Regions from separate parts of the Marinobacter sp. KMM 10035 genome, predicted to be linked through region 3. Evidence: predicted binding sites of a transcription regulator. Region 3 holds the regulator's gene; each other region holds the start of a gene.
The links. Region 3 encodes FliA, which starts transcription of late flagellar genes. Its sites were predicted from a motif close to CTAAAGTTTNNNNNNNNNNNGCCGNTAA; they were not measured.
Positions count from the first base shown of each region.

Region 1: AADB16_RS13005 (methyl-accepting chemotaxis protein) is a predicted target of FliA. The motif match lies at 6,136-6,163, and genes of this name have one in related genera.
Region 2: AADB16_RS13575 (methyl-accepting chemotaxis protein) is a predicted target of FliA. The motif match lies at 6,812-6,839, and genes of this name have one in related genera.

Region 1 covers NZ_JBBVMG010000002.1:222,271-232,529, forward strand. The annotation lists gene AADB16_RS12990 (valine--tRNA ligase) at 1-2,262, shown strand, start outside; gene AADB16_RS12995 (ketopantoate reductase family protein) at 2,265-3,287, shown strand; gene AADB16_RS13000 (cob(I)yrinic acid a,c-diamide adenosyltransferase) at 3,328-3,885, shown strand; gene AADB16_RS13005 (methyl-accepting chemotaxis protein) at 4,055-6,085, opposite strand; gene ampE (regulatory signaling modulator protein AmpE) at 6,189-7,076, opposite strand; gene ampD (1,6-anhydro-N-acetylmuramyl-L-alanine amidase AmpD) at 7,077-7,727, opposite strand; gene AADB16_RS13020 (DUF1631 domain-containing protein) at 7,800-10,103, opposite strand.
Region 2 covers NZ_JBBVMG010000002.1:351,018-361,276, forward strand. The annotation lists gene AADB16_RS13545 (ABC transporter permease) at 1-10, opposite strand, end outside; gene AADB16_RS13550 (ABC transporter ATP-binding protein) at 16-963, opposite strand; gene AADB16_RS13555 (ABC transporter permease) at 960-2,120, opposite strand; gene AADB16_RS13560 (ABC transporter substrate-binding protein) at 2,124-3,020, opposite strand; gene AADB16_RS13565 (aminotransferase class V-fold PLP-dependent enzyme) at 3,186-4,316, opposite strand; gene rnk (nucleoside diphosphate kinase regulator) at 4,695-5,078, shown strand; gene AADB16_RS13575 (methyl-accepting chemotaxis protein) at 5,124-6,746, opposite strand; gene AADB16_RS13580 (hypothetical protein) at 6,975-7,640, shown strand; gene AADB16_RS13585 (L-threonylcarbamoyladenylate synthase) at 7,644-8,267, opposite strand; gene AADB16_RS13590 (BolA family protein) at 8,309-8,635, opposite strand; gene AADB16_RS13595 (DNA topoisomerase 3) at 8,915-10,259, shown strand, end outside.
Region 3 covers NZ_JBBVMG010000001.1:1,928,373-1,938,631, reverse strand. The annotation lists gene AADB16_RS08720 (chemotaxis protein CheW) at 1-325, opposite strand, end outside; gene AADB16_RS08715 (chemotaxis protein CheW) at 463-1,236, opposite strand; gene AADB16_RS08710 (ParA family protein) at 1,229-2,026, opposite strand; gene motD (flagellar motor protein MotD) at 2,217-2,999, opposite strand; gene AADB16_RS08700 (flagellar motor protein) at 3,018-3,758, opposite strand; gene AADB16_RS08695 (protein-glutamate methylesterase/protein-glutamine glutaminase) at 3,758-4,900, opposite strand; gene AADB16_RS08690 (chemotaxis protein CheA) at 4,958-7,042, opposite strand; gene AADB16_RS08685 (protein phosphatase CheZ) at 7,060-7,845, opposite strand; gene cheY (chemotaxis response regulator CheY) at 7,866-8,249, opposite strand; gene AADB16_RS08675 (RNA polymerase sigma factor FliA) at 8,412-9,155, opposite strand; gene AADB16_RS08670 (MinD/ParA family protein) at 9,187-9,999, opposite strand; gene flhF (flagellar biosynthesis protein FlhF) at 10,072-10,259, opposite strand, start outside.

The DNA of each region.
Region 1 (10,259 bases), on a different contig from region 3:
CTGCGTTACCCATTGGCTGACGGCGCTACCACACAAGATGGTAAAGACTATCTGGTTGTGGCCACTACCCGTCCGGAAACCATGCTGGGCGATACCGCTGTCGCCGTTCACCCGGATGACGAGCGTTACCAGCACCTGATTGGCAAGTTCGTGATGCTACCGCTGGTGAACCGTCGCATCCCGGTGATTGCCGACCACCACGCCGATCCCGAGAAAGGTTCCGGCTGCGTGAAGATTACGCCAGCACACGACTTTAACGACTATGCCGTAGGCAAACGCAACAACCTGCCGATGATGAACGTGCTGACCCAGGATGCGAACATCCGTGAGCAGGCCGAAGTCTTCAATAGTGATGGCACAGAGAACACCGAGCTGGATGCCAGCCTGCCCGCAGCGTACGCCGGACTGACCCGGGAAGACGCCCGCAAGCAGATCGTGGCCGATATGGAAGCCGCCGGTCTGGTTCAGCAAGTGGAAGATCACGTACTGAGCGTACCCCGTGGCGACCGCTCCGGCCTGATCATTGAACCGATGCTGACCGACCAGTGGTTTGCCGATGCGAAAAAACTGGCCGAGCCTGCCATTGAGGCGGTCGAAGACGGTCGCATTCAGTTTGTGCCCAAACAGTACGAGAACATGTACTTCTCCTGGATGCGTGACATTCAGGACTGGTGTATTTCCCGCCAGCTTTGGTGGGGCCACCGCATCCCTGCCTGGTACGACGCCGAAGGCAATATTTATGTCGGCCGCAGTGAGGAAGAAGTTCGCCAGAAGCACAACCTGGCAGCCGACTTCGCCCTGAAGCAAGACGACGATGTACTGGATACCTGGTTCAGCTCTGCCCTGTGGACCTTCGGCACTCTGGGCTGGCCGGAAATCACCGAGCGCCTGAAAACTTTCCACCCGACGGATGTTCTGGTGACTGGTTTTGACATCATTTTCTTCTGGGTTGCCCGGATGATCATGATGACCATGCACTTCATGAAAAATGAAGACGGCACGCCTCAGGTTCCGTTCAAAACGGTGTATGTGACCGGCCTCATCCGCGACGAGCACGGCGACAAGATGTCCAAATCCAAGGGCAACGTGATTGATCCGCTGGATATGATTGACGGTATCGATCTGGCCCCGTTGCTTGAAAAGCGCACCGGCAACATGATGCAGCCGAAGCTGGCGAAGAAAATTGCCAAGCAGACTGAAAAGGAATTCCCGGAAGGTATTTCTGCCCACGGCACCGATGCCCTGCGCTTTACTCTCGCAGCCATGGCCACCACCGGGCGCGATATCAACTGGGACATGAAGCGTCTGGAAGGTTACCGCAACTTCTGCAACAAGCTGTGGAACGCTGCCCGTTACGTACTGATGAACGTGGAAGGCGAAGACTGCGGCGTAAATGGTGAGCCGGTAGAGCTGTCTCTGGCTGATCGCTGGATTATCAGTGCCCTGCAGCAGTGCGAGCAGGATGTAACCCGCCACTTGGACCAGTACCGTTTCGATCTGGCCTCTCACGCACTGTATGAGTTCATCTGGAATGAGTACTGCGACTGGTATCTGGAGCTTTCCAAACCCTGCCTGAGCGACGACAGCGGCAGTGTTGAGGCGAAGCGCGGAACCCGCCGCACTCTGGTTCGCGTATTGGAAACGGTTCTGCGCCTGGCGCATCCGATCATGCCGTTTATCACCGAAGAAATCTGGCAGCGGATTGCACCGCTGGCTGGAAAATCCGGTGACAGCATCATGTTGCAGCCATTCCCGCAGGTGGACGCCAGCAAGCACGATGCCAAGGCCGTTGAAGACATTGAATGGCTGAAGGGCGTGATTGTGGCGGTGCGCAATATTCGCGGCGAGATGAACATTTCCCCGGCGAAGAAAATTCCGGTGCTGTTCCGTGGCAACAGTGCAGAAGGTCAGCGCCGGATGAATGAAAACCGTCAGTTCCTGAGCTCTCTGGCCAAGCTGGAAAGTCTGGAATGGTTTGAAGGCGATAAAGCACCCATGAGTGCCACTCAGTTGGTTGGCGATATGGAAGTGTTGGTGCCTATGGCCGGGCTGATCGATAAGGATGCGGAGCTGAAGCGCCTGGATAAGGAGCTTGAGCGTTTGCAGAAGGAGATCGGTCGTCTTGAGGGCAAGCTGAACAATGAGAAGTTTACTGCTAAGGCGCCTGCTGAAGTGGTTGCCAAGGAGCAGGAAAAGCTGGATGAGGTTCAGGGTAATCTGAGCCGGTTGCAGCAGCAGCGCGCAGATATTGAGGCCATGTAGGTATGGTGTCTGCGGGTGAGCGTTCCGGGGGTGGCGGGGTGATCGCCATTCTTGGAGCGGGTTCTTTGGGGCGGCTTTGGGCCGCCCTTTTGCCTTCTGCTCTTTGTGGTTTCTTGCCTCGGCCTGAGCACGCTTATCGGCTTGGGAGAAGCGTCAGCCGTCAGGACATCCCTCCCGAAACACGCTGTGAATACGTCCTTGTACGCTCTGTTCCGCCATCCATGGCTCCACAAGGTTTCGGGAGGGATGTCCTGACGGCTTCGCCGAGCTCTGGTGAAGCCCGCACTAACATTAACCCTCCGTGGCTTCAGTCAGTTGAGAGAGTGGGTCTTCTGCTCGTAACAACGAAGGCTGGAGATACCCTCGCTGCCTTGGACGCTTGGCTGCCTCGGATTCCGGTTGGCACACCAGTTGTTTTGTTTCAGAACGGATTAGGCAGCCAACAAGCAGTTGCCGAGCGCTGGCCGAAGCGGTCGATTTTGGCAGCCAGCACTACCGAAGGAGCGAATCGCCCTTCCCCGGATGTTCTGGTCCATGCCGGAACTGGTGATACCTGGGTGGGCGCGCTTACGGCTAGTGCCGTTGACCACACCGCGAGTGTTGTTCAGCAACTAGCTGAAACCGGCTTGCGGGTTCATGCAGAGGAGAACATTCTGCAGCGGCTTTGGCAGAAGCTGGTAGTGAATGCCGGGATAAATCCGTTTACGGCCCTGCTCGACTGCCCTAATGGAGACATTCTGAGCTCACCTCTTTATCAGCAGAACATTGATGGGCTTTGCTCGGAGATATCTGTTTTGTTGGCAGCTGAGACCTCAGAAGCCGTTGCACCAGAGGTTCTTCGGGAGCGTATAGAAACTGTGGCGAGAAACACCGCCAGCAATACGTCTTCCATGCGCGCGGATATTTTAGCGGGTCGTAAAACAGAGATTGACTATATCAACGGCTATCTAGTGCAATGCGGAAGGCGCCATAGCATTGCCACGCCGGTAAACCAAATGCTGACCGAACGAGTACAAGGTCTATAAGGCTTTTAGCCAATCAGCTTAAACTACCAGGAGCAACATCATGGGCAACCGCCTTTCCAAGATCTACACCCGCACAGGTGACGACGGCACTACCGGCCTGGCCGATGGTAATCGTATTGCCAAAAACGCTCAGCGTGTTGAGGCAATGGGCATGGCCGATGAGTTGAATTGCCATATCGGCCTGCTGATCGAAACTCTGGATAGTGACGATGACATGCTGGAATCCATGCGCCGCATTCAACATCACCTTTTTGACCTGGGTGGCGAGTTTGCGATTCCCGGAAGCAAAGCAATCACTGAAGATCACATTAGCTGGCTGGAAACTCTGCTAGATGAACTGAACGAGCCCTTGCCGCCTCTGAAGAACTTCATCCTGCCAGGCGGAAGCCCAGCTGCAGCTCAATGCCACCTGGCCCGCGCCGTTTGCCGCAGAGCAGAGCGTGTAGTGGTAGCCCTCAGTCACGAGGATTCCATCAATCCACTGGGGCGCCAGTACTTGAACCGTTTATCCGATCTGTTGTTTGTAGCTTCAAGGGTGTTAGCGCGCAGGGAAGGCGCTGAAGAGATTCTGTGGGACCAGAAAAAATCTGGCATGTAGCGTTCACCAAGGCTTAAAAATGCGAGACGGCTTGCTCCAAAACCAGGCCAAGTGGGGCGCTGAGACTCCGGAAACTGTGCGTAGCCATGGATGGCGAAGCCAAGCGTACACGGACGTATTCACAGCGTGTTTCCGGAGTCTCAGCGCCCCACTTGGCCGTCTAAAGAACTCAAACCTTAAACGCCTCAACAAGCCTCTGCAAAGACGCCGTCAAATCAGACATCTCCTGGGAAGAAGCCAGAGTTTCTTCAGCGTTCGCGGCAGTCGATGCACCCAGCTCGCCAATGTGGGCAACACTGGAGTTCACATCTTTGGAAACCGCAGACTGTTCTTCAGCAGCCTGGGCAATCTGGTGGCTCATGTCCACAATCACCGAAATACCCTTGGCAATTCTGCTTAGCGCCTCAGTAACCTCTCCCGACTTCTGAACGGTTGTCTGAGTAACATCACGGCTATTGGTCATGGCCGCTACGGCATCTTTTACGCCACTTTGAAGCCGTGAAATCATGCCTTCAATCTCTTCAGTGGACTTATGCGTGCGCTGGGACAGAGAGCGAACCTCATCTGCAACCACCGCAAACCCACGCCCTTGCTCGCCGGCACGTGCTGCTTCGATGGCAGCGTTCAAGGCCAATAGGTTGGTCTGCTCAGCAATGGCTTTGATTTCCACCAAAACCTGACTGATGTTATTGCTGTCCTCGCTTACCCGGTTGATCACATCCACCGCACTGGAAATCTCCGTTGCCAGGCGATTGATGGTTGCAACGGTATCGGAAACAACGCCGCGGCCGGTTTCCGTATCTTGCTCTGCGGCGGTAGCGCTGTCAGCAACCCGGTGGGCGCTTTCAGTGACTTCACTCACCGCCTCTACCATCTGGCTCATGGCTTCATTGATCTGACCGCTCTCGGCCATCTGCCGGGCTACCGCTTCACTGTTGGCGGCCGCTGTATCCTTCACGCGCGCAGCCTGCTGATCGACCTCGTGCGTTGTTTGGCCAACAGAGCGAATCAGTTCAGCTATGCGATCCGTCATATTGTTGAACTCACCGGTCAACTCGCCAAGTTCATCGCGATTATCCAGCGAAATCCGGGTCGTCATATCACCAGCAGCAACCTTGCGAGCCGCTTCGCTGAAGCGGTTTATCGCAGTACGGACAGACATAAAGAAGCCGACATAGAGGTACACAACAAACAGCAGCACAACAATCAGTGCCACTACAATGAGACGGCGCTGACTCACCTCCTGCTCCAGCCTGGCTCCCAAGTTGGCGGCCACCACATCAAACGCAGCATCTTTCAGCTCAACATAACCTTCCAACTCTGCAGAAATCCGGGAATCGTATTCCGCCCAAGCCATCTCCAGCCGCATTGGCGCAATGACATTCACCTCAAGCAATTCACGGGCGTTCAAAAGACTCTTATCAACGCGATTCAATGCTGTTCCCGCCAAAGCCGTAAGGGTTGGAGACGCATCTGCCGCGAGGGTCAAGGCTGGCGAAAGCAAGGAACTACGGTTAGTCAAAGCATCGTAGATTTCATTCAGGTTTTCGCTAAGGGCGTAACCTAACTGGCCATCAACAAGCGCGAACAAACCATAGGAGCGCGCCCGACCCAGTTCGCTTCGTGCATCGGGAAGGGTTTCACGGATAAGGCCGAGAATAAGCAGGTTTTCCCTTGAGGCACCCTGGCCCAACCCCGACGTCTCTATAGTCGCAGGAATCAAGGCCAACGCTTTCTGAACAAACTCCTGAAAATATTTGAACTGAGGGTCGAAGTTGGTCTGATAGTTATCATCCCCACGAACGCTCTGCCACTCTGCTTTGAGCGCCTCCACTTGCTCAGCCCAGGCTCCAGACGTATCAAAGGAACGTGGCTCTGCAGTCAGGGCATCAAGAATGGAATTTATTTCGGTGGCAGTTTGGTCGGAGAGAGCCTTTAGACTGCCTTCATCCTTGGCGACTCCGGGTGCGCGGTAGTCCCGATAATCAATAGCTGCGTCTACAAGTCGGTCAATCTGGCGGAGCTGTTCAAGACCCTCAACGCCCCGTGTTGTGGTTGCAACTGAGCGGTTGAGTTCCGTCATGACAAGCCAGGACAACCCACCAATCGGTAAGAGGAACAAAATACTGATAAGGCTGAACTTATACAGCATCGGCAGCCGGTTCATCAGTGCTACTGCGGGATTAATGAGTTGCTTCACATCGACCCTCTCTTTGAGACGCAAACAAATGAATGCATGTTCTGTTTTTATTATCGCCCAAATTCGAAAAAACTTGAGTAACTATTTATTACCAAACTAAGGTTCAAACAACCCCTGCAATCACCAGTAACGCAAGCGCACAAATCCACACCAGCATGCTCCGGCTGAGCAAGTCTCTTACCGCACTCAAACTGCGACCGCCAAAACTGGACCATTCGTCCGCATGAATCCGGGAAAAGCGGGCTGGATCAAGTGCATACCCGGTTAACGACCCATTCGCGGAAATCATGAGGATCTCTGACGTCTTTTTCGTAATACCCGCCATCGCAGCTCTGGATTCACTCAACCAGCCCGACAAGTCACCGGCAATCCCAAAGGTTATTGAAAGCAACCTCACCGGTATCCAGTTAAACCATTCACATACTTTCATGTACCGCGGTCTCGCCGCTGCCTGTGGCCACTGTTCTGACAGAGCCACAAGCCCACGTACAAAAATGGCCAAGCCAATGCCGCCCACTACATACCAGAAAGCCACAAGGAAGAACCGCTGAAATACGGCCAGCATCAACGCTTTGCACAAGGCAAGGTGCATGATCTCAGGTGATACCGCAGCACCACGCTCGTTGGCAGGCAGGCGCTCCTGTATAAGATGCCATGCAGCTTGCATGTCACCCTTACGCCAAGCTTCCGCGTAGGGCTCAAGCGCTTGCCGCCAGCCCGGCGAGCCCATCATCAGCACAAGCACTAGAGTTTCCAGCGGATAGGCAGCAAGCCGCCAACCATGTAGCTCAAAAGCATAAATGCTCAAAGCCGCCAGCAGCGCAGGTACAGTGATCAGAACAAGACCAGTCACAAGCTCTGATTCACGACCCGCTTTAACAACAGCACCTTGGCGAAACCAACGCCGCCAAAGCTCGTCCCCGGAAATCGCATTCAGGCTATCAAGCCGTCTCCGAACCAGATACGCAATGAGAAATACCACCAGAATCATCTAAACCGCTCCTTCAGGTGGCTGTTCGGCACTGCTCTTTCCAGTTTGAGCTGCCTGTAGAGACGTCCGAAAGTGTTGCCAATCAAATGCCGGCCCAGGGTCCGTTTTGCGACCAGGTGCAATATCACTGTGGCCAGTAATACGGTTGCCGGTGATATCCGGCCAGGCAGAACAAATAACTACCGAGAGCTCTGCCAGCGCCCGATATTGCTTGAGCGTGTAAGGAACATCGTCTGCACCTTCAAGCTCAACTCCAATAGAGAAGTCGTTGCACTCTTCTACACCCTGAAAACTGGATCGGCCCGCATGCCAAGCCCTTTCAAGCAGGCTGACAAACTGAACCAGGCTGCCATCCCTGCGAATCAGTACGTGGGCCGACACGCGCATCTGCGCAATGGTTGCGAAGTAAGGATGCAACTCCGGATTCAGGCTATTGGTGAAGAAGTCTTCAATGTAGGGGCCACCAAACTCGCCGGGCGGCAAACTGATACTGTGCACCACCAGAAGGTTTATGGTCGCGCTTTCCGGGCGAGGGCCGTAATTCGGCGAAGGACACCAGCGAGCGCCTTCAAGGCGCCCCGTTTGGCGAAGCGCCTCTATGTTTTCGCCGTAATTGGCCCTACTAACATGATCGGAGGCTGAATGGGGCAAGATGAATCCATTATTATCAGAGCATTACACTGTGATCTGATTGAATCACAAAGTAACACCTGTTACCACGGATCAATCTTTGCGAGTGTTGCGCAGATTGTCGATGATGGATTCCAGTGCTCTGTCGAAGATAAGCCCATCGTCAAGCATGCATACCGAGCCAGCGGCCATTGCGGCTGCCAACTCCTGGCGATGATACTCCGCCACTTTGGCACCGCTGCGGTTAACGAAAATGTACTTGCCGGTGGCTCTGATAACGGCAGCCAGCTTGCAACGAAGCCTGGTTTCCTCGCGGGTAAGCTCAACCCAGGCGCCAACGCGAAGGCCGTCTGCCCTGATCAGCCACCGTTCCGGAATATCTTCCCCAACCGACTCAGGGGACGCTTCGACTAGTGACTCCACCACTTCAGGTTGCTGCTGTATATTCGCCTCAGCCTTCGTTCCGGTGTCCGGCGGTGTAGCTTCGGTCTCTGGCACTACAAACGTTTCAATCAGTGGTTCTTCATCTTCCACCGCCGCTACTGGCCGCGACGGGGCCGTTGCCAAACGCTGAAACACGTCCACGTGCGCCAGTTCGAGATCTCTTACCGCGGTATCTGTTGCAAACGGATCCCAGGAAATTTCCTGAAGCGCCCTGCGGAAATCATCCACAATAGCCGGGATTGCGCGAAGCAAGTCGCTTCGGGTGGAGCTCTCTACAGGCTGAGGATCCACACTCCACACAAGGTGGCCAGTCAGCTCTTTTGCGTCTGCCCAGCGCTCACTGTCTTCCCCCTCCCGCAATACCACCCACTGCAGGTACTTTGCCCATGCTTCTGTGAGCATTTCGAGCACAGGCTCAGGAATATCCCTGCCAGCCGTATGCTGCTGAATCAGTGTTTCAGCAACCTTCGACGCCTGCTCCTGCCGCGCCCGACCTTCCTCCGCATCGCGCAAGCGTTGCTCAACCAGTTCCCGACGGCGGCGATCAAGGTCCGTGAAGTGGCAAAAATCCTTCAAGAGCTCATCAAAAAGTGAAACATTGTTGGTGAATTCACTCAACACCCGGTCCACCACCGTTTCGATCTTTTCGTGCAGCGGATCGCGCTGGCCTGCTCGCTTCTCACTCCAACCAATGGCAGATAGCGCCAGTTCGTTCAATAATTTTCGTACCGGGTGCCCACCACGGTTAAAAAAGTTTTTGTCGCTCAGGGCAACCTTGAGAACGGGTATCTGCAAGCGCCCTATGAGCGCCTTCATAACCGGGTGCAATTGCCGATCTTCCAGAATAAAGTCAAACAACATGGAGACCAGGTTTATGACATCATTGTCTACCTGCCCAATGTTCGCTTTCTCGCCACTAGCCGCCCTGAGAACAGGCTGAAGCCTCTGATCGAGAGAAGCTACATCACCGCCTTCCCACTGCGCGAACGATGTCTGTGCCTCGCTGAGACGAGCCAACAACCCATCAGTATCCAGGTAGGCTTCATCAGCCTTGTCCGGCTCTAACATGGCCTGGGATGCACCTCTTTGATGCAGGAGCGCGCTCAATTCGGAAAACGTTGCATAGGAAGCACCGCCCTGGATCTGGTCATGACTGTAATACTGGCCACCATCGACCTCACCCGACCCTTCACTCGCACCTTGCTGCCTTGAGCTTGGCGGCACCGGGGCGGAGGTCGCAGACCTGGCACCGGCGGAACGGGCTGGTGGACGCTTTACATCCGGAAGAACACCTTCTGAAACCAGCGTGCGGTTGGCTTCCTGATAGAAATCACCGAGCGTATCCGCCAGCAAACGGTCAAACAGTTTAAGAACAACAAGTTTTGCACGTATATCGATATCCAGATCAGCACAAGCTTCTGCGATACCGCCACAGATCACCTCGGGACTGAGAGGCATCTGACTGCCGGAGAGATCCACCCCCTTCACCAGATGGTTCACCCGCAAAGACAAAAGCTGGATAGGGGCCTGATATTGATTTCGCAGCTTATTGATCAGGTTATCAATCGCTACCTGCTGCTCCAGGTCTGAATGCTCCAGCAGACTCAGGGAATCGCGATCAACTTCATCAAGCGCACCTGCGGCCTGTCGGGGCCGGAACTTGCCAATATCGTTAAAAGCCTGGCTAACGTACTGCAGCATTGAAACGACCATGGCTTTGCGGCGCAGCCGCAATTCGCGCATAGCATCAAAATAGACTGTCTGATCCATGTTGGAGCCGGCGCGATCCGCAAGCTCGAACAAGGAGTCGTCAGCACGCTCGAAAAAACGTTCGAGCACACCTTTCAAAGACTGGCCAGACGAATCACGCAGACGAACAAGGGCCGGCGGCAGATCAAACCGTGAAAACGATTTCTGCCCGGAAAAATTGACAACCTTGTTTTCCTGCTTCATTGATTACCCCTCAGCCAAGGTGCGTGAAACGCCTGAGCATCGCTAAGAAACTACTCGGATTACATATCATACGAGTTAGTTGCGTCACCTTGTGTCAGAAATTGTCACCTTTTGTGTAGAGCGGACCCAGATCACAATCTTGGCAGAATTTGGCGA
Region 2 (10,259 bases), on a different contig from region 3:
ACGGGCGCATTTGCATCAGGCCCCTCCCTGTAGAAGTTGTTCGCGTGTTACTGTGCCAACCGCTTCGCCAGCCTCACTGAACACCGGAAGTTCACCAGAGTTTTGCCAAACCATAATGGATAAAGCAATGCGCAGGCTGTCCGTTTCTTTCAGGACCTCGGCTAAAGGTTCTGGCTGACTGGGCAGGGCGTGGCGTGCCATCACGTCACCCACAGTTCGTAAACCCAGAAGCTTGAGGCCGCGATCACCCTTGCCTATCAGGTTTTCCACAAAGGCCGATGCAGGCCGCCGAAGAATCGCCTCTGGCGTATCGTGCTGGATAATCCGCCCCTGGTCCATCACAGCGATACGGGTGGCCAGTTTCAGGGCCTCGTCAATATCATGGGTCACGAACACCGTGGTTTTATTGAGTTGCCGCTGGATGCGCAGCATTTCCTGCTGCAGGTTTTCCCGAGTGATGGCGTCCAGTGCGCCGAACGGCTCATCCATCAGGAGAATATTGGGATCACCCGCCAGCGCTCGCGCCACGCCAACGCGCTGAGCCTGGCCGCCGGAGAGCTGATGGGGGTATTTGATGGCATCGGTGGCCGGGTCCAGCCCCAGTAAGGTTAATAATTCACTGACCCGCTCATCACGTTTGCGGGCTGGCCACTTAAGCAAGTCGGGGACCACGCCAATATTGCGAGCGACGGTCCAATGGGGAAACAACCCGGTGCTCTGTATGGCATAGCCCATATTCAGTCGCAGTGCCTCGGGGTCGGCGTTGTTGATATCTTCGCCGTCCACAAGAATTTCGCCGCTGGTGCGAGGTAGCAAGCGATTAATCATCCGCAGAGTGGTGGATTTTCCGCAACCGGAACTGCCCACCAGTACGCAGACTTCACCCGTTTCTATGGTCAAATCGATACTATCCACCGCTACGGCGTCGCCGAACCGTCGAGTGACGCCTTTCAGCTCAATCATCTGGGTGCCCTCTGGAATTTTAATGCGGACAAAATGGCATCGGCCGCCAGGGCCAGAAACACTGTGGGCAAGGCCCCAAGCAATACCAAATCCATAGCCGCCTGGCCCAAGCCTTGAAAAATGAAGGTGCCAAAGCCACCAGCACCGATCAGCGCGGCAACCGCGGTCAGGCCAATGGCTTGTATTGTGGTTATTCGAACACCCTCAATAATGACCGGCAAAGCCAGTGGCAGCTTCACCTTGAAAAATATCTGCCGTTCATTCATTCCCATGCCACGCCCGGCATCGACCACAGGCTCGGGCACCTCCATCAAAGCGACGTAGGTATTGCGCACCATCGGCAACAGGCTGTAAGCAATGAGCGCTAGCATCGCAGGCGCCCAGCCAATGCCCCGTATGCCGAGTGTTTGAAGAAAGGGATATGCGGCTGATAAAGCGCCCAAAGGTGCGATTAACAGCCCAAACAGAGCGAGGCTAGGAATGGTTTGCATAAAACTGACCAGCCCCAGCAGAGGTCTGCGTAACCGCTCTCGCCTCACCATGGCCAAAGCCAGGCCAAACGCGAGCACCGCACTGATGGCAACGGCCCCGAGAGACAGTGATAGATGCGTGGTCAGAGCCTGGGAAAACTGGTCAGCACGATTTGCGTATTCACGGATAAGCGATAGGCTGGACAACCCTTCGCGGCTGGCGCAGAACCACCAACTTACGACAACCAGAAGCACCACTGAAAACTGCAGTCGGCGGGAAGCTTTGAGCCGTCCCAGTGTTTCCAGCAGCATCAGCGCCAGAAAAAATGCCAGGCACCAGAACCCTGCACCTATGCCAATACGGGCATAGGCAGAATCCTCCGGAAGCTTGCGCAGCGCAAACACCTCAAGCAGCAGCGGCTGGGCCATCAGTGCAGTGGTGAGCAATAATATCAGCGCCCCGAAACGCTTCGGGGTAAGCTTTGTTGCGAGCACGATGACAACCGCCAGCAGGGACGACACAACCACCGCCCCAAACCAACCGGTGGCGGCATAAAGGCCGTAGCCGGTGCCAGACACAATGCGATTGGGCTGCACCACGCCAAGATCAAGCAGCCACATACATGCAAAAGCAGCCAGTGCTAGCACGGGTATTACGCGGTTTGGTGGCTTTGTTGATACGGGCACGAATCAGTCCAGATCAAGGCTCTCGAGATAATCCCGGGCCACCGCCGCGGCAGGGGCACCTTCAACCGCCACTTTTGCATTCAGCGCTTGCAGGGTTTCCAGATCGAGGGATTCAAACACCGGCTTTAGCAGCGGGCGTATTTGCGGGTATTCCTTCAACACGCTCCCACGGATGATGGGCGACGGCTGATAGACCGGCTGCACGCCTTTGGTGTCTTCCATCACTTTCAAGCCCAACGCATTAAGCCCGCCATCTGTGCCATAGGCCATGGCCCCATTAACGTCGTTGGAATCAATCGCCGCTGCACGTAACGTTGCCGCCGTGTTTCCGCCAGACAGAATCAAAAGCTGATCAGACGTCAGGTTAAACCCGTAAGCTTCCTGAAACGCGGGCAATGCGCTGGCTGATTCGACAAACTCAGCACTGGCCGCAAATTTAAAGGGCTTACCGGCGTTAATATAATCCGCCAGATCCTCCAGGGTGTTCAAATTGTGCTTTTCTGCGAGGTCGCCGCGCACACTCATGGCCCAGGTGTTGTTGGCGTTCGCAGGCGTAAGCCAAACAATGTCTTCCGCTTCGAGATCAAGCTCCGCTGCCGTGCTGTAAGCCTTTGCTGCATCTTTCCACACCGGGCTATCCGCCTTGCCGTAAAAGAACGCGGCGTTGCCTGTGTACTCAGGGTACAGATCAATCTCTCCGGCCTTGATTGCACTACGCACGATACTGGTGCTGCCAAGTTGTAGACGATTCTCTACCGCAATGTTCGCACTCTCCAGGCGCTGCAGGATCATCTGGCCGAGAACGCTGCCTTCTGTGTCGATTTTCGATGACACCACCACCGGCTCTTGTGCAGAAACCGCGCCCGTCACAAACACCAAGGCAAGCGCAAGGCAACTCACTATGGATTGTGATATTCCACGGCACCTTCTGTTTGGAACCAGTGCACTACGCAGATGCTTTACTCGATATTTTCTGATAATTGGCAAAGACACAGGCATTCCCCTTGTTCACGGGGCCGCAATAGGCAGCCCAAAGTTCATTGAGTTCTAAAACGTTTTGCACACTCAGCCTTGAACGGCCGCCAAAGCCACTCTCAGGTTTTCTACTGATCGATCTACATTGTTCAGCTTTTCCAACCCAAACAAGCCCATACGGAAGGTACGGAAGCTCTCGGGTTCGCCACACATCATTGGCACACCGGCTGCTATCTGCAGGCCCTGTTCACGGAACAAGCTAGTGTTGTGAATATTGAGGTTGTCGGTATGCAGAACCACCACACTGGGCGATTCAAAGCCCGGGGCCGCAACGCTTTTGAAGCCAGCACTGTAAAACAGTTCGCGCACCTGCCTGCCAAGTTCTTCCTGTCGCCGGTAAAGCAACTCAGGGCCGGCTTTCAGTGTTTCGAGCATGGCATCGCGGAGAACAACCAGGGTGTCTGTCGGCATGGTGGCATGATATGCATGATTACCGGATTCATAGGCCTGCATAATCTGCGACCATTTGCGCAAATCCCCCGCAAAGCTACTGCTGGTGGTTTCTTCCATTCGGGCAATGGCGCGTTCACTCAACGTAATCAACGCGGCGCAGGGTGAAGCGCTCCAGCCTTTTTGAGGCGCAGTGATGAGCACATCCACGCCACAGGCCGTGGTATCAACCCATAGGGCACCAGAGGCTACGCAATCCAGTACAAACAGGCCGTTAACCTCTTTTACGGCTTCACCAATGATGGTCAGGTAGTCGTCGGGCAGTACAATACCGGCGGCAGTTTCCACGTGCGGTACAAACACAACGGCGGGTTTTTCTGCCCGGATACGCTGCGCAACTTCCTCCGCCGGCACTGGCGCGTAGGCGGCCTGAGGCGAATCGTCCAACGGTTGTGCTTGAAGTACGGTAACGCGATCAGTGATTCGGCCTGCTTCCAGTATTTGCGTCCATCGATAGCTGAACCAGCCATTGCGAATTACCAGGCAGCGCTCGTCGTTGGCAAACTGGCGAGCCACGGCTTCCATACCAAAACTACCGCCACCAGGCACGATTACAGCGCCCCTGGCGTTATACACTTGCCGCAGAGTGGAGGAAATATCCCGCATTGCTTGCTGGAATGGCGCAGACATATGGTTCAGTGAACGATCATTGAATACCACGGAATATTCCAATAGCCCGTCGGGGTCGATAGAAGGAAACAATTTGGACATGGGGCCTGGGTTCCTTGCCTGATGCAGTTTGTGAATGAATCGTCTATGGTATGAGTCTAACAAATCTGGCGTTATGCGCTTTATTTCTTACGTTTTCTGCAAGCCTACTTGTGGAACCCGACAAAAGCTTATAAATTGACCAAAGCGGCCAAGTTCCCGCTTTTTCTTTATTTATACAGACAACACACTTGGTGAGCCTGTGAGATCATTATTCTCAGAGATCATTCCTTCCTACCATTTAAGCGTCCGCCGTCAGGTTGGCACTGCTGGTGTGTTGCCCGCTTTTCTCTTTTCTCGCTGAATCCGCTTTAGAAACGCCGGGTTCGGCGCCTGAATCCTGAAATTTTGAATTACTAATTATATTTTTTGGAGATAACTATGGCTGATATGCCGGAAGTTCTGGTTGCTGAAGAAGATTTCAACCGCTTGACCACCTTGATCGAAAAACAGGGCGACTCGGATGTGGCAGATGGCCTGGATGATGAGCTGAGCCGCGCCACACTGGTGCCGCTGGCAGACATGCCCGCTCACGTGGTGACCATGAATTCAAGGGTGCGTTTTCAGAATGCAGATAGCGGGCAGGAGCAGGAGCTGACGCTGGTCTATCCTCACGAAGTAGGCACTGGAGAAGGCAAGATCTCTATACTGGCACCGGCTGGCTCAGCTTTGCTTGGACTTGCTGTGGGCGATTCCATCGAGTGGCCAATCCGGGGTCGCAACAACATTCATCTTAAGATCATTGAGGTTACCCGAGAGGGCTAATCGCCGGGTAACCGTTTGCGGGGGCGTCCTGAAAAGCTCGCCCCGTTAGCTGTCTTTCCTCACCAACCGGAACTGCTCAATGGTTTGTCTGAGCGCTTCTGCCATCACCAGCAAATCACCTGCAATACCTGCGGTTTCCTGAACATCGGTTGCTGCCTGCTCGGCTGAACGACTGATTTCAATCACGTTCTGGTTGATAATTTCTGACACATCACTCTGCTCGTTCGCCGCACTTTCCATTTCCTGATTAAGTGACGTAATTTCGCGAACCGCCGACGCAATGCTTTGCAGCTCAGATTCCACCTTCAGAATCGCATCCACCTGATGCCCTGCCATATCCGAGGCGTCGCTCATGGTCTCCACACATTCCGTCACTTCGCTTTGCAGGGAGTGAATCGTTTTGCGAATTTCCTCTGTGGAAACCTGTGTCCGTGAGGCAAGTGCCCGAACCTCATCTGCAACCACTGAGAAACCACGGCCCTGCTCACCCGCTCTGGCAGCTTCAATGGCGGCATTCAGCGCCAGCAGGTTGGTCTGCTCAGCTATGTTGGAGATTTCTTCCAGCATCTTCGCCATCTGGCTGGTACGTTGATTCAGGTCCCCGATTCGTTTTGCACCACTCTGGACTTCCGTATTCAACGCCTCAATGCCTTCTACCGCAGTGCGTGCGAGCTGCTCACCGCTGTTCGCAGACTCCGCCGTTTCTGCCGACTTTCGAGCTGTATGGTTGGCATTTTCCCGCACCTGAACAGCAGATGACGCCATCTCGGTGGTTGCGCTGGCAACCTGATCCGTATTGTCTTTTTGAGCTGTGACTTCACGGCCCGTAGTTTGTGCTTTTTCAGCAATGCTTCGCGCTGCCTGCTCAACCTGCTCGGCGTTATCCATAACCGTATTCATGCTTTCACGGATTTTTGCCATCATACGATTAAACGCAAGGGAGACCGTCCCGATTTCATCATTTCGTGATACATCAAGTGCAATGGTGAGATCGGAATTTCGGGAAATCTCATCCATACTCATCTGAAGTCGGCGCAAGCGCGAGAAGACCAGTCGATTCAATGCCAGCCCGGTCAGGAAAAACACGACAACAAAGATCACAACCTGCATGCCACCACTGGTTAGCAACTGCTGCCGCAAACTGTCGTCACTCTCAGCAAGAGAATAATCCACACGAATCGCACCCAGTACGTCGCCTTCTTGGGCCTGATGACAACCCAGGCAGTCCACACCCTGGTAGTCTGACTGCGCAATCACCGGATCAATTAGCGTGTAAACACGCCCGTTTTCATTGCTTGAGTAGAGCTCAATCCGTTGGCCAGCCAGCGCTTTTCTGTCATCGGGGTCACGCTTCTGCTCGGCCTGAGTACCCTTACCGAACATCCGATTGAGTTGGTCACTACGAATCACCCTCACGTCCAGCACATCCTCGGGCGCCATCACTTTGTCCCGAAGCACCTCGCGGTTGCTGATCGTGCCAGTCACCATCATGGTGTTCAGCCCGTCAAAATAGGACTTGGCAAGGCCATCCACATATTTGTGACTGAACTCTTCCATATGGTCGCGCTGGGCATTGGCGCTATAGAGCACAGTAAAAACGAGGATAAGTGAAAAAGCGGCTGCCAGCGCAGCGAGCAGCAGAAATCGAATGGAATATTGGTTTTTCATAGTGACCCGATCGAAAGAACAATGAACACCAGGCTTTATCTGGCGCTTTCAAACATTCTATGTGGTTGACGGCTAAAGGACGGTTAACTTTATAGATATACGTCAAATAGTTACTGACTCAGATCAGAATCGCTCATATTTCATTGGCTGGCCCGAAATGTGCATCCGATATAAAACAGACGATAATTTTCTGGCGCGCTTGTGCGAGCCAGTGGAGGAATAGATGCCATGTCACTGCTGACATCACTTATCCAGGCAAGCACCCGCTTTCAGCAAACACTGGAAAACCGCCCTGCGGCAAACGGGCCCGCTGAACAGAACGCCAAGGGCGCAGCCAGCGCTGAGGCATTACAACCTTCCGGCCCTGGGGACGACCGTTTCACGCCTTCAGGAGACCTATTGGCTGATGCGGGCAAGCTTAAATCACAGAAGTTGCCACTGTCGGACTACAAGCAGACAGTAGGGCAGGATCTTGCCTTCGTCAGGGAAACCCTGCGGCACAAACTTGCCGAATACAACTTGAATCCGTCGTTGGCAATCAGCGTCAACAAAAACGATAGCGGTAAAATTGAGGTAGGCGGGAACCTGACAGAGGAAACCCGCAGCCAAATTGAGAAGGATTTGAACGTTAACAAAAACTTTGCGGATGCCTTCAGCCGGCTAAGCCAAAACGAGCCGACGCTGCACTTTATGGACAATGCTTTGAAGCTCAACCAGGCCTACGGCGTTAATAATTCACTGCTGGATACGCTGATCAGCGAAAACCAGCAGTTCAACGGCCTGCAGGATCTCGTGCACCGCTACGACACCCTGCGGCGCTCCGCTCCGACTGACCAATTTAACGTTGCAGCCAACCGGGGCGCTTACGCCTTCAACCTGAACACCCGAGCCTGAGCCCTACTGTTCAAACGGTGTCGGATCGCCCTTGCCCACCCGGGTAACCTCCGGCACTTCACCGGTAAAGTTCACCACGGTGGTTGGCTCCATGCCACAGAAGCCGCCATCGATAATCAAATCAAGCTCGTGCTGCAGCGTATCCCGTATATCGTAGGGGTCTGTCATGGGGTCAGACTCACCCGGTAAAATCAACGTGCTGCTCATAATAGGCTCGCCAAGCTCACCCAAGAGATCCCGGACAATCGCATTATCAGGAACCCGCACACCAATCGTGCGACGCTTCGGGTTCAGCAGGCGCCTTGGCACCTCACTCGTTGCATCCAAAATAAAGGTATAAGGACCGGGCGTGAAGGTTTTCAGCAACCGGTACTGGGTGTTATCCACCTTGGCATACACACCGATATCCGACAGATCCCGGCACACCAATGTGAAGTTATGCTTATCGTCCAGCTTTCGAATGCGCTTTATCTTGTCTGCCGCCGGTTTCTCACCCAAATGGCACCCAAGGGCATACCCGGAGTCGGTAGGGTACACAATCACACCCCCACCACGAAGAATCTCAACCGCCTGCTTGATCAACCGCTTTTGAGGATTTTCCGGATGAATCTGAAAAAACTGGCTCATGAAAGCCCTCCATTGTGATATTTAGCGCCTGAAGCCGCCGATTAAGAATCCGCCTTGGAACCGCCCATACAATTTGGCGAACTGGGCGCAACCTGCCCGGATGCATCCCACTCTTCAGGAGAGTATAGATGCAACGCCAGCGCATGCACGCCACCGGCCATTTGCAACTCTTCAGAAAGCAGCTGATAAATAGTCTGATGCCGCTTAACCTTCATCTGCCCTGCAAACGTTGGCGACACCATGGTCACCTTGAAGTGCGTCTCCGAATTAGGCGGCACGCTGTGCTTGTGACTCTCGTTCTCCACCTGAAGAATGCTGGCGCTAAACGCCTCATTCAGCTTGGCTTCAATTGCATTCTGCATTTTCATTACTTATTAACTCCACAGTTCGCTCTGTATGTAGTGGCGATATCTCTGAGCCTGAAGCGGCTGTGGGCGTCGGCTTCCCAAAAGTGTGTGTTGCCAGGGATGGCAACACCAAGCCCCCATGGATGGGTTCACGGCGTCTTTTGGGAAGCCGACGCCCGCAGCCGCCACCTCCAGAGCAAACAGTCTACTACAGAACAAGCAGCCCCCGAACCTTGACACCCAACACCCAAACCGCCACATTCCCCACCACCCCAAATCCAGACAAAACCATACCCAAACATGCTTCTCTACATAGCTGAAAAACCCAGCCTCGGCAGAGCCATTGCCGCCGCCCTCCCCGGCCCCTACCAAAAAGGCCAGGGCTGGATTCGCTGTGGCAAAGGCAATGAGGCTGCGACCGTGAGCTGGTGCATCGGCCACCTGTTGGAACCCGCCGAGCCGGCAAGTTACAACCCGGCGTGGAAAACGTGGCGCCAGCACGACCTCCCCATGTTCCCGGACAAATGGCAGCTAACCCCAAAAGACAGCGTGCGCCAGCAACTCAACGTACTGGAGTCCCTGATTCGGCAAGCGAAATCGATCGTTCATGCCGGAGACCCTGACAGAGAAGGCCAACTGCTGGTTGATGAGGTAATACGCTATTTCGGAACCCAGGCCCCCGTAAAACGCATACTCATCAACGATCTGACACCTGCAGCAGTGGCCAAAGCCATACAGCACCCCAGAGACAACCTGGAATTTCGCAGGCTGTCCCACTCGGCCCTCGCCCGGCAGCGAGCCGACTGGCTCTACGGCATCAACCTTACCCGTTTTTACACCCTGAACTACCAGCAGCAGGGCCAAAAAGGCGTCTACTCCGTGGGCCGGGTACAAACTCCGGTGCTGGGTCTGGTGGTGGAGCGCGATAACACCATCGAGAACTTCGAACCCAAGCCCTACTTCCCCATTGAGGCACGATTCAAAGCCCAGGAAGAAGAGGCAGACCAACGGCCGTTCACCGCCAAATGGCTGCCGGACGAACAATTCCAGGATCATCTGGACGAAGAAAACCGCCTATTGGATCGCGCCACCGCCGAGCAGATTGCCGCCAGTATTCACAACCGGCCAGGCTCCATATTGGAATCCCGCTTCCGCGACCGTTCAGAAACACCGCCCCTGCCCTTATCTCTCTCGGCTCTGCAAATTGAGGCGGGGCGCCTGTTCCGCATGGGGGCCAAGGATGTGCTGGACACAGCGCAGAGTCTTTACGAGCGGCACCAGTTGATCACCTACCCCCGATCAGACTCCCGATACCTGCCAGAAGGCCACTTTGCCCAGCGCGAGCAAGTCACCGGTGCTATTGCCCGAATCTCGCCTGATCTTGCAGATGCCTGTACCAAAGCCGACTTCAGCCGCAGAACAGCCGCGTGGAACGATAAAAAGGTTGATGCCCACCACGCCATTATTCCAACCAGTCGCACGGCACCCAACGGCAAACTTAGTGACGGCGAACAGAAGATCTATGGGCTTATCAGCAGCTACTATTTGATGCAGTTCTTTGCCGATACCATACACCGCGAAGGCCAACTTACTGTGCGAGTATCAGAACACCGATTCCGCGCATCAGAAACAGCCGTGCTTGAAC
Region 3 (10,259 bases):
CAACTTCGGCTACTGAATCCACCAGAATACCCATCACCTGGTCAGCAGATTCCATCACTACAATTCGGGTGGCGTCTGTCATTTCGGCATCTGCCAACCCGAAACGGCGACGGGTGTCTATTACCGTCACCACATTGCCCCGCAGGTTGATGATACCGAGTACATAGTCCGGAGCACCCGGCACCGGCGCAATCTCCGTGTATCTCAGCACTTCCTGAATCTGCATAACATCCAGACCATAGGTCTCGTTATCCAGCCGGAAGGTCACATACTGCAGTACCTGATCGTCTTTGGCCTGTTTTTGCGGTCCGCTCGGGGATGCCATAACCAGTCTCTCCTGTACGGCTTACCCGGGCGGGCAGCCTGATCGTCAAAAAAACATCATCAGTGCCCAATACTATAATTAAGGGCACAAACCGTGCCAGTACGACAAGGTTTCATTAGGTAACCGGGTTTCTCCGGTCAACTCAGGTCAAGATGCTGCTCTTGTTCTGCGCGCACCAACAAATCTGCCATGGTACGGACATCAACCAGAGCACACATTTGCTCAATGACTGTGCCAGCCAGCCAGGGCCGCTTGCTGCGGGCCGTGCGCCAGCGCACATCATCCGGGCTCAGAGTGAATGACTGGGCCACATTATCGCATGCAAGGCCCCACTCACTGTTATCCAGGCGAATAACAAAGCGATAATTATCACGGGCATTCGCCGGCACTCGCCCGGCCATAATCCACTCAGCCGTATCCACAACCCTCAAGTTCTGATGGGCTCCCATGCGAATACCCATGTACCAACGAGGGCTACCGGGAATAGGCCGAATACTCTCTTCAATCTGATATATAGCACCCAACAGCACCAAAGGTACCGCAAGCTGCAGCCCAGCCACCGTGAAAATCAGGCACTCGAACGGGCGCTCTGACCACTCGGGGCGCGCCGCAGGAACTTCATACCCTGGCGTAGGCGCTGGCGTGGTGGCCACCAATGGCATTGGTTCCCGCACCTGCACCGATTTCGGCGCTACCAAGGGTGCCGGAGCCTCAACAGGCACTGGTTTGGTGGCCACCACCTGCCTCTTTATTGGGGGCGCTTCAGGTTCAGGCTCTGCCTTTACGGCAAATTCTGGCGCAGCCAACGCTTCATGCTGCGCTGTTGTCGTTGCTGTGTGCAGCAACTCATCCAGATAACTGGCAATCGCGCTGGCTGGATCGGCCAATTTTGTCAATTTCTCGTCAGCCATGCTGACGTTCCTTCTGTGCGCCTGTTCTTGCCAGCAAATCATCCAGCAAGTGCCTGTAAGCCCGAACGCCATGTGTCTGGGCTTCCAGCTTTGACGGTACTATACCTGCCTGACTGGCGTCGCGGAACTTGGTATCTACCGGCACTGCAAACCTCCAAAGGTTGTCCTGATAGGTTTTACGCAGCAGATTAAGGCTTTGCATCGACGCCTGAGTGCGCCGGTCAAACAGGGTGGGCACGATGGTGTAAGGCAGCTGATTTTTTTGTGAGCGCATGATCATCTGCAGAGTGTGCAACATGCGCTCAAGGCCTTTGATGGCAAGGAACTCGGTTTGCACGGGAATAATCAGGTGTTGTGCCGCTGCCAATGCATTGACCATCAGCACACCCAGCGAGGGCGTGTTATCAAGAAGGACGAAATCATAATCATCCCACAGCTGGGTAAGCGCCCGGGAAACAATGAGCCCCATGCCTTCCGCGCCCACCATTCGGCGCTCCAGTGTCGCCAACGCTGTACTGGCAGGCAAAAGATCCAATCCGGGGCAACTGGTTTCTGTAATAAGCTGGGCCGGAAGCCCATCAGGCACCTTGCCCTGGTGCTGAAACAGATCAAAAAGGCTGTGCGCGATGGTATCCGGATCGTATCCGAACCAGCTGGTCAGTGAACCGTGAGGGTCAAGATCAACCACCAGAACACGCTTGCCACGCTCCGCCAGCAGGCCGCCTAACGCGACCACCGAGGTGGTTTTACCCACGCCACCCTTCTGATTGGCTATAGCCCAGATTCGCACGTTTATACTCCGAAACTACTGTGTTGCGACCCGCTAAAAACAGGAACGTATCCCGTTTATCGGCCGTTTCTTATGTAACTTAAGCAGGTGTAGTACCAGCAGGTTAAGTACCGGCAGTCGGTTGCCGCCTGACGAAATACGGGGTGAGTTATACAGAAACCGTGCCAGCAAGGACTCTCGCAGAAATCCCCTAGCGCATGACTCCCCGGATACTGGCATCACGGGAAATAAGCAGCACTACCCGCCGATTGCGACGGCGACCTTCCTCAGTGTCGTTACGGGCCAGGGGCTGATGCTCCCCATAACCAATCGCAGCCAGCCGTTCCGGCTCAATACCCTCCATGCTCAACATACGGACTACCGCCGCTGCCCGTGCTGTGGAAAGCTCCCAGTTGGAAGGGAAGCGCGACGTGCGAATGGGCTGGTTATCGGTAAAACCTTCAACCTTTACCGCGTTATCCCGGTTCCTGAGAACCCGCGCCACCTTATCCATCACATCAAACGCATCATAGTGAGGCTCCGCATCGCCACTGCCAAATAGCAGGCTATCCGGCAGGTTGAGTGAAAGCCAGCGGTCATTGACTTCAAGGGTAACCACCCCACGATCGATCAGTTCGTCAAACTCTATCGCCAACTGATCTGCCATGGTGCGCAAGGCTTCTGTGCGGGCCTGTGTATCCTGTTCTGAATTTCTGGGTGCCTCTGTTACCGCCGGGGGTATCACATCCTCTGAAGGTTGGGTTTCCGGTCGTGGAGTCTGGTCACCAATTTCAATAGGCTGAAAGGAGCGCTGCGGTGCGTTGAAGACGCCTGTAAGTGTCTCAGACAGTACCTTGTACTTACCCTCATTCACCGATGAGACCGAGTACATCACTACAAAAAAAGCAAACAACAGCGTTATGAAATCCGCATAGGAAATCAGCCAACGCTCTTTGTTGTGCAAATCATCCTGAGGTTGCCTGCGACGCCGCATATTAGGAACCGGTTTTGCTTACTGCAGGAAGCCCCGCAGCCGCAATTCAATGGATTTGGGGTTCTCACCCTCTGCAATGGCAATGAGACCATCGATCATCATATCTTCGTACCGTGAACGTTCCTTGACCAGCCCGCGCAGCTTATTGGCAACCGGGAAAAACAGCAGGTTGGCCAGTGCCACGCCATAGATGGTTGCTACAAAGGCAGTGGCAATTCCGCTGCCCAGGGACGCCGGGTCTTCGAGGTTGGTCATCACCTGTATCAACCCCATGACAGCGCCAATAATACCGATGGTCGGTGAATAACCACCCATGGCCTCAAACACTCGAGCAGATTCAAGATTTCGCTGCTCGCGGCAATCGAGATCTATCTCCATGATGCTGCGGATTGTTTCGGTTTCAGCACCATCTACCAACAACTGAAGGCCTTTGCGAGCAAAGGTTTCCGGCTCATTTTCCGCTAAACCTTCAAGCCCTAAAAGTCCTTGTTTTCTGGCCTTCACGCTCCAATCGATTACCTTGCCAATTCCGTCTTCAATGCTGATAAACGGGGGAACAAACACCCAGCGTGCTTGGGCAGCAGCCCGTTTCAGAACCGGCCAGGAGGTCTGGAGAATGGTCGCGGCCAAGGTGCCACCAATCACAATAATGGCAGCCGGGCCATTAAACAGTGAGCTCAGTGCTCCGCCTTCAAGCAGGTTGCCGCCAAGAATAGCAGCAAAAGCCAGAACGACACCGAGCAGGCTGAGTATATCCATCAGCAAACGCCCTCAAGCAATCTGGGCCCTATTTCCTCCAACGATAAAACCTCATCACTCAAGCCTGCTTTAGCAACCGCCATGGGCATACCATAAATGACAGACGATCTTTCATCCTGAGACCAGATGGGTGAGCCGCTTTGCTTCATCATTCGGCACCCCTCTTTCCCGTCAGACCCCATTCCCGTAAGGATAACGCCTAGCGTTTTCCCGGGGAATGCGCGGGCAAGGGACCCAAAGGTAACGTCCACACAGGGCCGGTAGTTCAGGCGCTCGTCGCCCGGCAGAATACGAACCCGGGGCTGACCACCCCGGTTTTCAATCATCATCTGTTTGCCGCCGGGGGCAAGCAGAGCCAATCCAGGGTGAAGGATATCGCCGTCTTCTGCCTGCCGGACTTCAATCTTGCACAGCTTGTTGAGGCGCTCAGCAAAGGCCGGCGTAAAGCTTGCAGGCATGTGCTGCACCAGAACAATCGGCGACGGGAAACCGGCCGGCAAAGCCGAAAGCACACGCTGCAGCGCCACTGGCCCGCCGGTTGAAGTACCAATACCCACAACAGCGAATTGTCGTGCCGGGCTCTTTCGCGCAGTGCGCTTGGGCGTGTCATCTTGCGTTGGCTGAACAGCCTGGCGTCTGGGCACCACAGAGCGCCCTGACGTTGCAGGCCTGGTAGGTGCGGCAGGTGCAGATTGTTGAGGTGCCCTGGGAGAAGGCGAAGCTGGCTGTGCCCTGCTGGCTGGTCGACTGCGCGCAACATCAAGTACGCGATCAATCAGAATTTTTTGCAGCTGGCTGCCATCCCGCGCGATTTCCTCGAAGTTTTTGGGCAAGAAATCAACCGCACCGGCTTCCAGGGCGTCCAGTGTAATTCTGGCGCCTTCGTAGGTGAGTGAAGAAAACATGAGCACCGGTATCGGGTGCTTTTGCATGATTTCCCGCACCGCCGAAATACCGTCCATAATCGGCATTTCGTAATCCATGGTAATAACATCCGGGCGCAGCGATCCCGCCAACTCAACACCTTCCCGGCCGTTGGCTGCCACGCCCACCACACGGATCTGGCCCGACGAGGTGAGTATCTCTGTTAGTCGCTTGCGAAAAAACCCTGAATCATCAACGACCAGGACAGAAACTGTCATCCGTTTCTCCTACCAAAATGCTTTGATCCATAAAGCTTTGCGCTGCCTGTAAACAACTCAGCTGTAGTGCTGCAGCAAGCTAGGAACATCGATAATCAGCGCAATACGGCCATCACCGGTAATTGTGGCTCCTGCCATACCCGGTGTGCCCTGTAACCCTCGCCCGAGAGGCTTGATAACCACCTCTTCCTGACCGACGAGCTGGTCAACAACAAAACCAACCTTGTTGGTGCCCATGGCAACGATTACCACGTGCCCGCTTTCAGGGCCCGTTACGCCAGCAGACCCTTTCACCAACCAGCGCTTTATATGGAAAAGCGGAAACACCTTGTCCCGTACAACAACACACTCACGACCATCTACAACATTGGTGCGAGTCAGATTCAAATGGAATATCTCCACCACATTCACCAGCGGCAGAGCAAAAGACTGATCACCAAGTTTGATCATCAGGGTTGGCATAATCGCCAAAGTCAGGGGCACTTTAATGATAATGCGAGAACCCTTGCCTAAAGCTGAAACAATGCTGAGCTGGCCATTGAGCTGATTTATTTTGGTTTTCACCACATCCATGCCCACGCCGCGCCCGGACACGTCAGAAATCTGCTCCTTGGTGGAAAACCCGGCGGCAAAAATCAGGTTAAAACACTCTGTATCCGTGAGGCGATCGGCAGCGTCCTGATCGTAAATCCCTTTTTCCACCGCTTTGCGGCGCAGTACTTCCGGGTCCATACCTGCACCATCATCATCGATAGACAGGAGGATATGGTCGCCTTCCTGTTCAGCAGAGAGGGTGACCGTGCCTTGCCGCGGCTTACCCGCCTTTTCACGAACATCCGGCGTTTCAATACCATGGTCAACAGAATTCCGTACCAGGTGAACGAGCGGGTCCGACAGGGCTTCAACAAGGTTTTTGTCGAGATCGGTCTCTTCGCCAATCATCACCAGATTCACTTCTTTTTTCATGCCCCGGGCCAGGTCACGAACAACCCGCGGGAAGCGACCGAAAACTTTTTTGATTGGCTGCATGCGAGTCTGCATCACTGCAGCCTGAAGATCTGTGGTCACCACATCAAGGCTGGATACAGCCTTGTGCATGTGCTCGTCTTCACTGTCGGAGCCCAGCCTCTGAAGTCGATTTCGCACCAGCACCAATTCGCCCACCATGTTCATGATGTCGTCGAGACGCTTGGTGTCGACACGCACAGTGGTTTCGGCCACTGGTGCTGAATCTCTGGGAGGGGCCGCTTTACCGGCAGGTGCTGGAGCAGCTGGCTTCGTCTCAGGCACCTGTTCAGGTAGCACTTTTGCTGGCTCAGCTTTCGGCTGTGATGTCTTTTCGGCGGGGCCGCCAGTGGTAGGGCTTCCGCCCTTGCCATGCAGCTCGTCGAGCAGTTTTTCAAATTCGTCGTCAGTGATCAGTTCGCCATCATTGCCCACGGCCGGGCTGGCAGCACTTGACGCTGCCTGAGCATCGTCAGCTGCGGCTGCTTTTGCGGCAAATTTACCCTTACCATGCAGCTCATCCAGCAGGGCTTCAAACTCATCATCTGTAATTTCGTCCCCTGAGCCGCTGCTTCCGGCGGGCTGATCAGGCGCGGAGCTATCGGCTGCACCAGACACCGGTGCATCGCCATGCAACGCATCCAGCAATTGCTCGAACTCTTCATCAGTAATATCGCCACCATCCTGATCGCTCTCAGGGGCGGCAGGAACGTCTGCTCGCTCGGTGCTCACCACTTCGCCAGTAACTTGAGGCAGTGCCAAGGCATCCAGAGCCGCAATCAATTCATCGGGCGCAGGGGTCAGCTCTTCCCTGTTACGCACCTGCTCGAACATGGCATTCACATGGTCCAAAGCTTCCAGCACAACATCCATCAGCTCGGAATCCACCGCGCGCTTATGATTGCGCAAAATATCGAACACGTTCTCAGCGGAGTGGCAACAGTTCACCAGAGCATCCAACTGCAGAAAGCCTGCACCGCCTTTTACGGTGTGGAATCCACGGAAAATGGCGTTGAGCAAATTGCTGTCGTCTGGATGTTGCTCAAGATCAACAAGCTGTTCCGACAGCTTCTCAAGGATCTCCCCAGCCTCCACCAGGAAGTCTTGCAGGATCTCATCATCGGCATCAAACGCCATGGGTTAACCTCTTCTGTTCAGAAACCGAGACTGGATAACAGATCGTCTACGTCAGTTTGTCCCGAGACTACATCTTCGCGCTCTTCTGCCTTCATCTGAGGTCCCACACCCTGTTCGGCGGAGACTTCTTCACTTTCAATCTGGTGCACTGTGCCGGTAAGTTGATCAACATGGCTGGCCATAACCACCAGGCTGAGCATCTGCTCCTCAACTTCCTTCACCAACGCGGTCACTCGCTGTATCACCTGGCCGGTCAGATCCTGGAAATCCTGCGCCAGCAAAATTTCAGAAAGACCGTTATAGAGGGTGTCCGCATCGTTGGTTACGCTCAGAAAAAAGGCGTCGATACGGCCATACAAATCACGGAATTCAGCGGGCTGCATTTCGCGGCGGCGCAATCGCTGCCACTCCTGGCTCAATGACGTAGCTTCTTCGCGCAGGGTTTGAGCAAGAGGCATGCTCTCTTCAACCAGATCCATAGTGCGATTGGCAGCCTGGCCAGTCATTTGAACAACGTAAGCCAGCCTGTCGGACGCATCGGTCATCAGGGACAGGACTTCTTTCTGCTCCGGGCTGCGCGGATCTATCTGGAAGTTGCGAATTGCCTCATGAAGCGTTCGCGTCAAACGGCCGACTTCACGATAAAGACTCTGGTCCCTGACCTCGCTTAACTCGTTGATCAGGTTCATAGCGCTGGCATAATCACCGCGCTCAACGCTTTGGGCGAGCTCTGCTGCCTGGTGCCGGAGCTTTTCGGTCACTTCTGGCTCAAGACCCCGATGGATCTTCTTGTTATCGCTCATACGACCCATCCAATTTCCAGTTACTGAATTCGTTCAAAAATCTTCTCGATTTTTTCTTTTAGAACGGCTGCAGTAAATGGTTTTACCACGTACCCATTTACGCCAGCCTGAGCCGCTGCAACAATCTGGTCACGTTTGGCTTCGGCGGTAACCATCAAAACAGGAAGGGTTTTCAGGTTTTCATCGGCCCGCACGGCCTTGAGCAGATCAAAGCCAGACATTCCCGGCATGTTCCAATCCGTCACAAGAAAGTCGTACTTGCCACTTTTCAGCATGGGCAAAGCCGTATTGCCGTCATCCGCTTCATCAGTATTGGTGAAGCCCAGATCACGGAGCAGGTTTTTGATGATCCGTCGCATTGTGGAGAAGTCATCCACAATGAGAATTTTCATGTTTTTGTCCAAAGGGACCTCCAGTTATTAAGACCCGGAATTCGTTTTGACCTTTGCGCTTAAAGTGTAGCAGGCCGCTGATTTAACCATGTATTGTCTGATCTTTATCGCGCTTGTAAAGCATCGGTTACCAAATACTACACTTCATCAGAACCCTGAAGTCTCCTGCCACGCCTAGCTGTGCTCCTCAAGGCGCCACTCGGACAGCCTTCCACGCAATCTCAACGCGGCCTGACTGTGAATCTGGCTAACTCTACTTTCACTGACACCCAACACAGCGCCAATCTCTTTGAGGTTGAGCTCTTCCGTGTAATACAGGCTCAGCACAAGCTTTTCCCGCTCGGGAAGCAGCTCAATCTCGGCCGCCAGGTTGCTGCGAAACGAATCAGATGTGAGATCATCCAGCGGATTATCCCGGGCCTCTGTTTCTTCTATCGGCAGCTCACCGGATTCATTGAGCTCATCAAGACTAAAAAGCCGTCCGCTATTGGTGTCGGCCAGAGTGGCGTGGTACTCCGAAAGCTCCATATCGAGCTCTTCGGCCACTTCAAAGTCTTGGGCTTCGCGACCCTCTCGATCTTCTACGGCCTTGATTGCACGGGCGACACGACGGGCGTTTCGGTGAACAGAGCGCGGCACCCAGTCGCCTTTGCGAATTTCATCCACCATGGATCCACGGATGCGAATTCCAGCATAGGTTTCAAAGGTTGCGCCTTTGGTCGAACTATAGCGCTGTGCGGCCTCCAACAACCCGATCATGCCCGCCTGCATGAGGTCGTCGAGCTGCACCGAGGCCGGTAGCCGAGCCAAAAGATGAAGTGCGATTTTCTTTACCAGGGGGGCGTGAGTTTCTATGAGGTCCGAGGGACTTTTCACACCAGCCTGATGATAAATTCCCAGGTTTTTCGCCAATGTCATGCATCCGGTTTTATTTTTTACGGGATCCGTTTCAGACTTCGACGAGCCGCTCCACAAAGAACTCCAAGTGTCCGCGGGGTGATGAAGGCAGTGGCCAGCTTTCTACCTTGTCAGCCAGTGCCTTGATCGCAAGCGACGCTTTCGCTCGGGGGTATGCATCCAGCACGGCTTTCTGGCGCTGAACGGCTTTCTTCACAGCTTCGTCGTAGGGCACCATACCTACATATTGTAGTGCCACATCGAGAAATCGTTCGGTTACCCGGGTTATTTTTTCAAATAAATGGCGGCCTTCCTGCTCACTACTCACCTGATTGGCAAGGATGCGGAAGCGATTAGTACCGTAATCACGGTTCATCAGCTTAATCAGAGCGTAGGCATCCGTTATGGATGTGGGCTCATCGCACACCACCAACAGCAGTTCTTGCGAGGCCCGCAAAAAACTTACAACAGACTCTGAAATCCCGGCCGCTGTATCCACAATAAGCACATCAATTTGATCGCCCAGCTCGCTGAATGCGTTAATCAGGCCCGCGTGTTCCATGGGACTGAGCTGAGTCATGCGCTGAGTTCCGGAAGATGCCGGTACAATCTTCACCCCGCCAGGGCCATTTACCAGAACGTCCCGGAGGTCACATTCTCCTGCCAAAACATCCTGCAAGGTACGATTGGCGGTTACCCCGAGCAGCACATCAAGATTTCCCAGGCCCAGATCGGCATCGAGCAACACAACGCGCCTGCCTTTTTGAGCCAGAGCGATGCCAAGATTAACTGAAATATTGCTCTTGCCGACCCCGCCCTTGCCGCCGGAAACCGCGATCACCTGTACCGGATGTGCTTTGCTCATACTGTTTATAATCTCTCGCCAGGATTAACCGGATATGGTTCATAGCCGGATACAACTCGGAACTTCAGAGCCTCACGCAATTTCCCGCGGGCGCTCTGTGCCAGGCAACGTCTCTGCCGCTGCCTGCTGCTGAAGCAATTTCAGGCGCTCAACGCCTAAACGAACAAGTGGAACTGCTTCAGCATGATGCAGATCCCCCGGGATTTTTTGTCCATCTGTGTAGTAGGCAACCGGCAACCCGGTTTCCATCACAAAGCCCA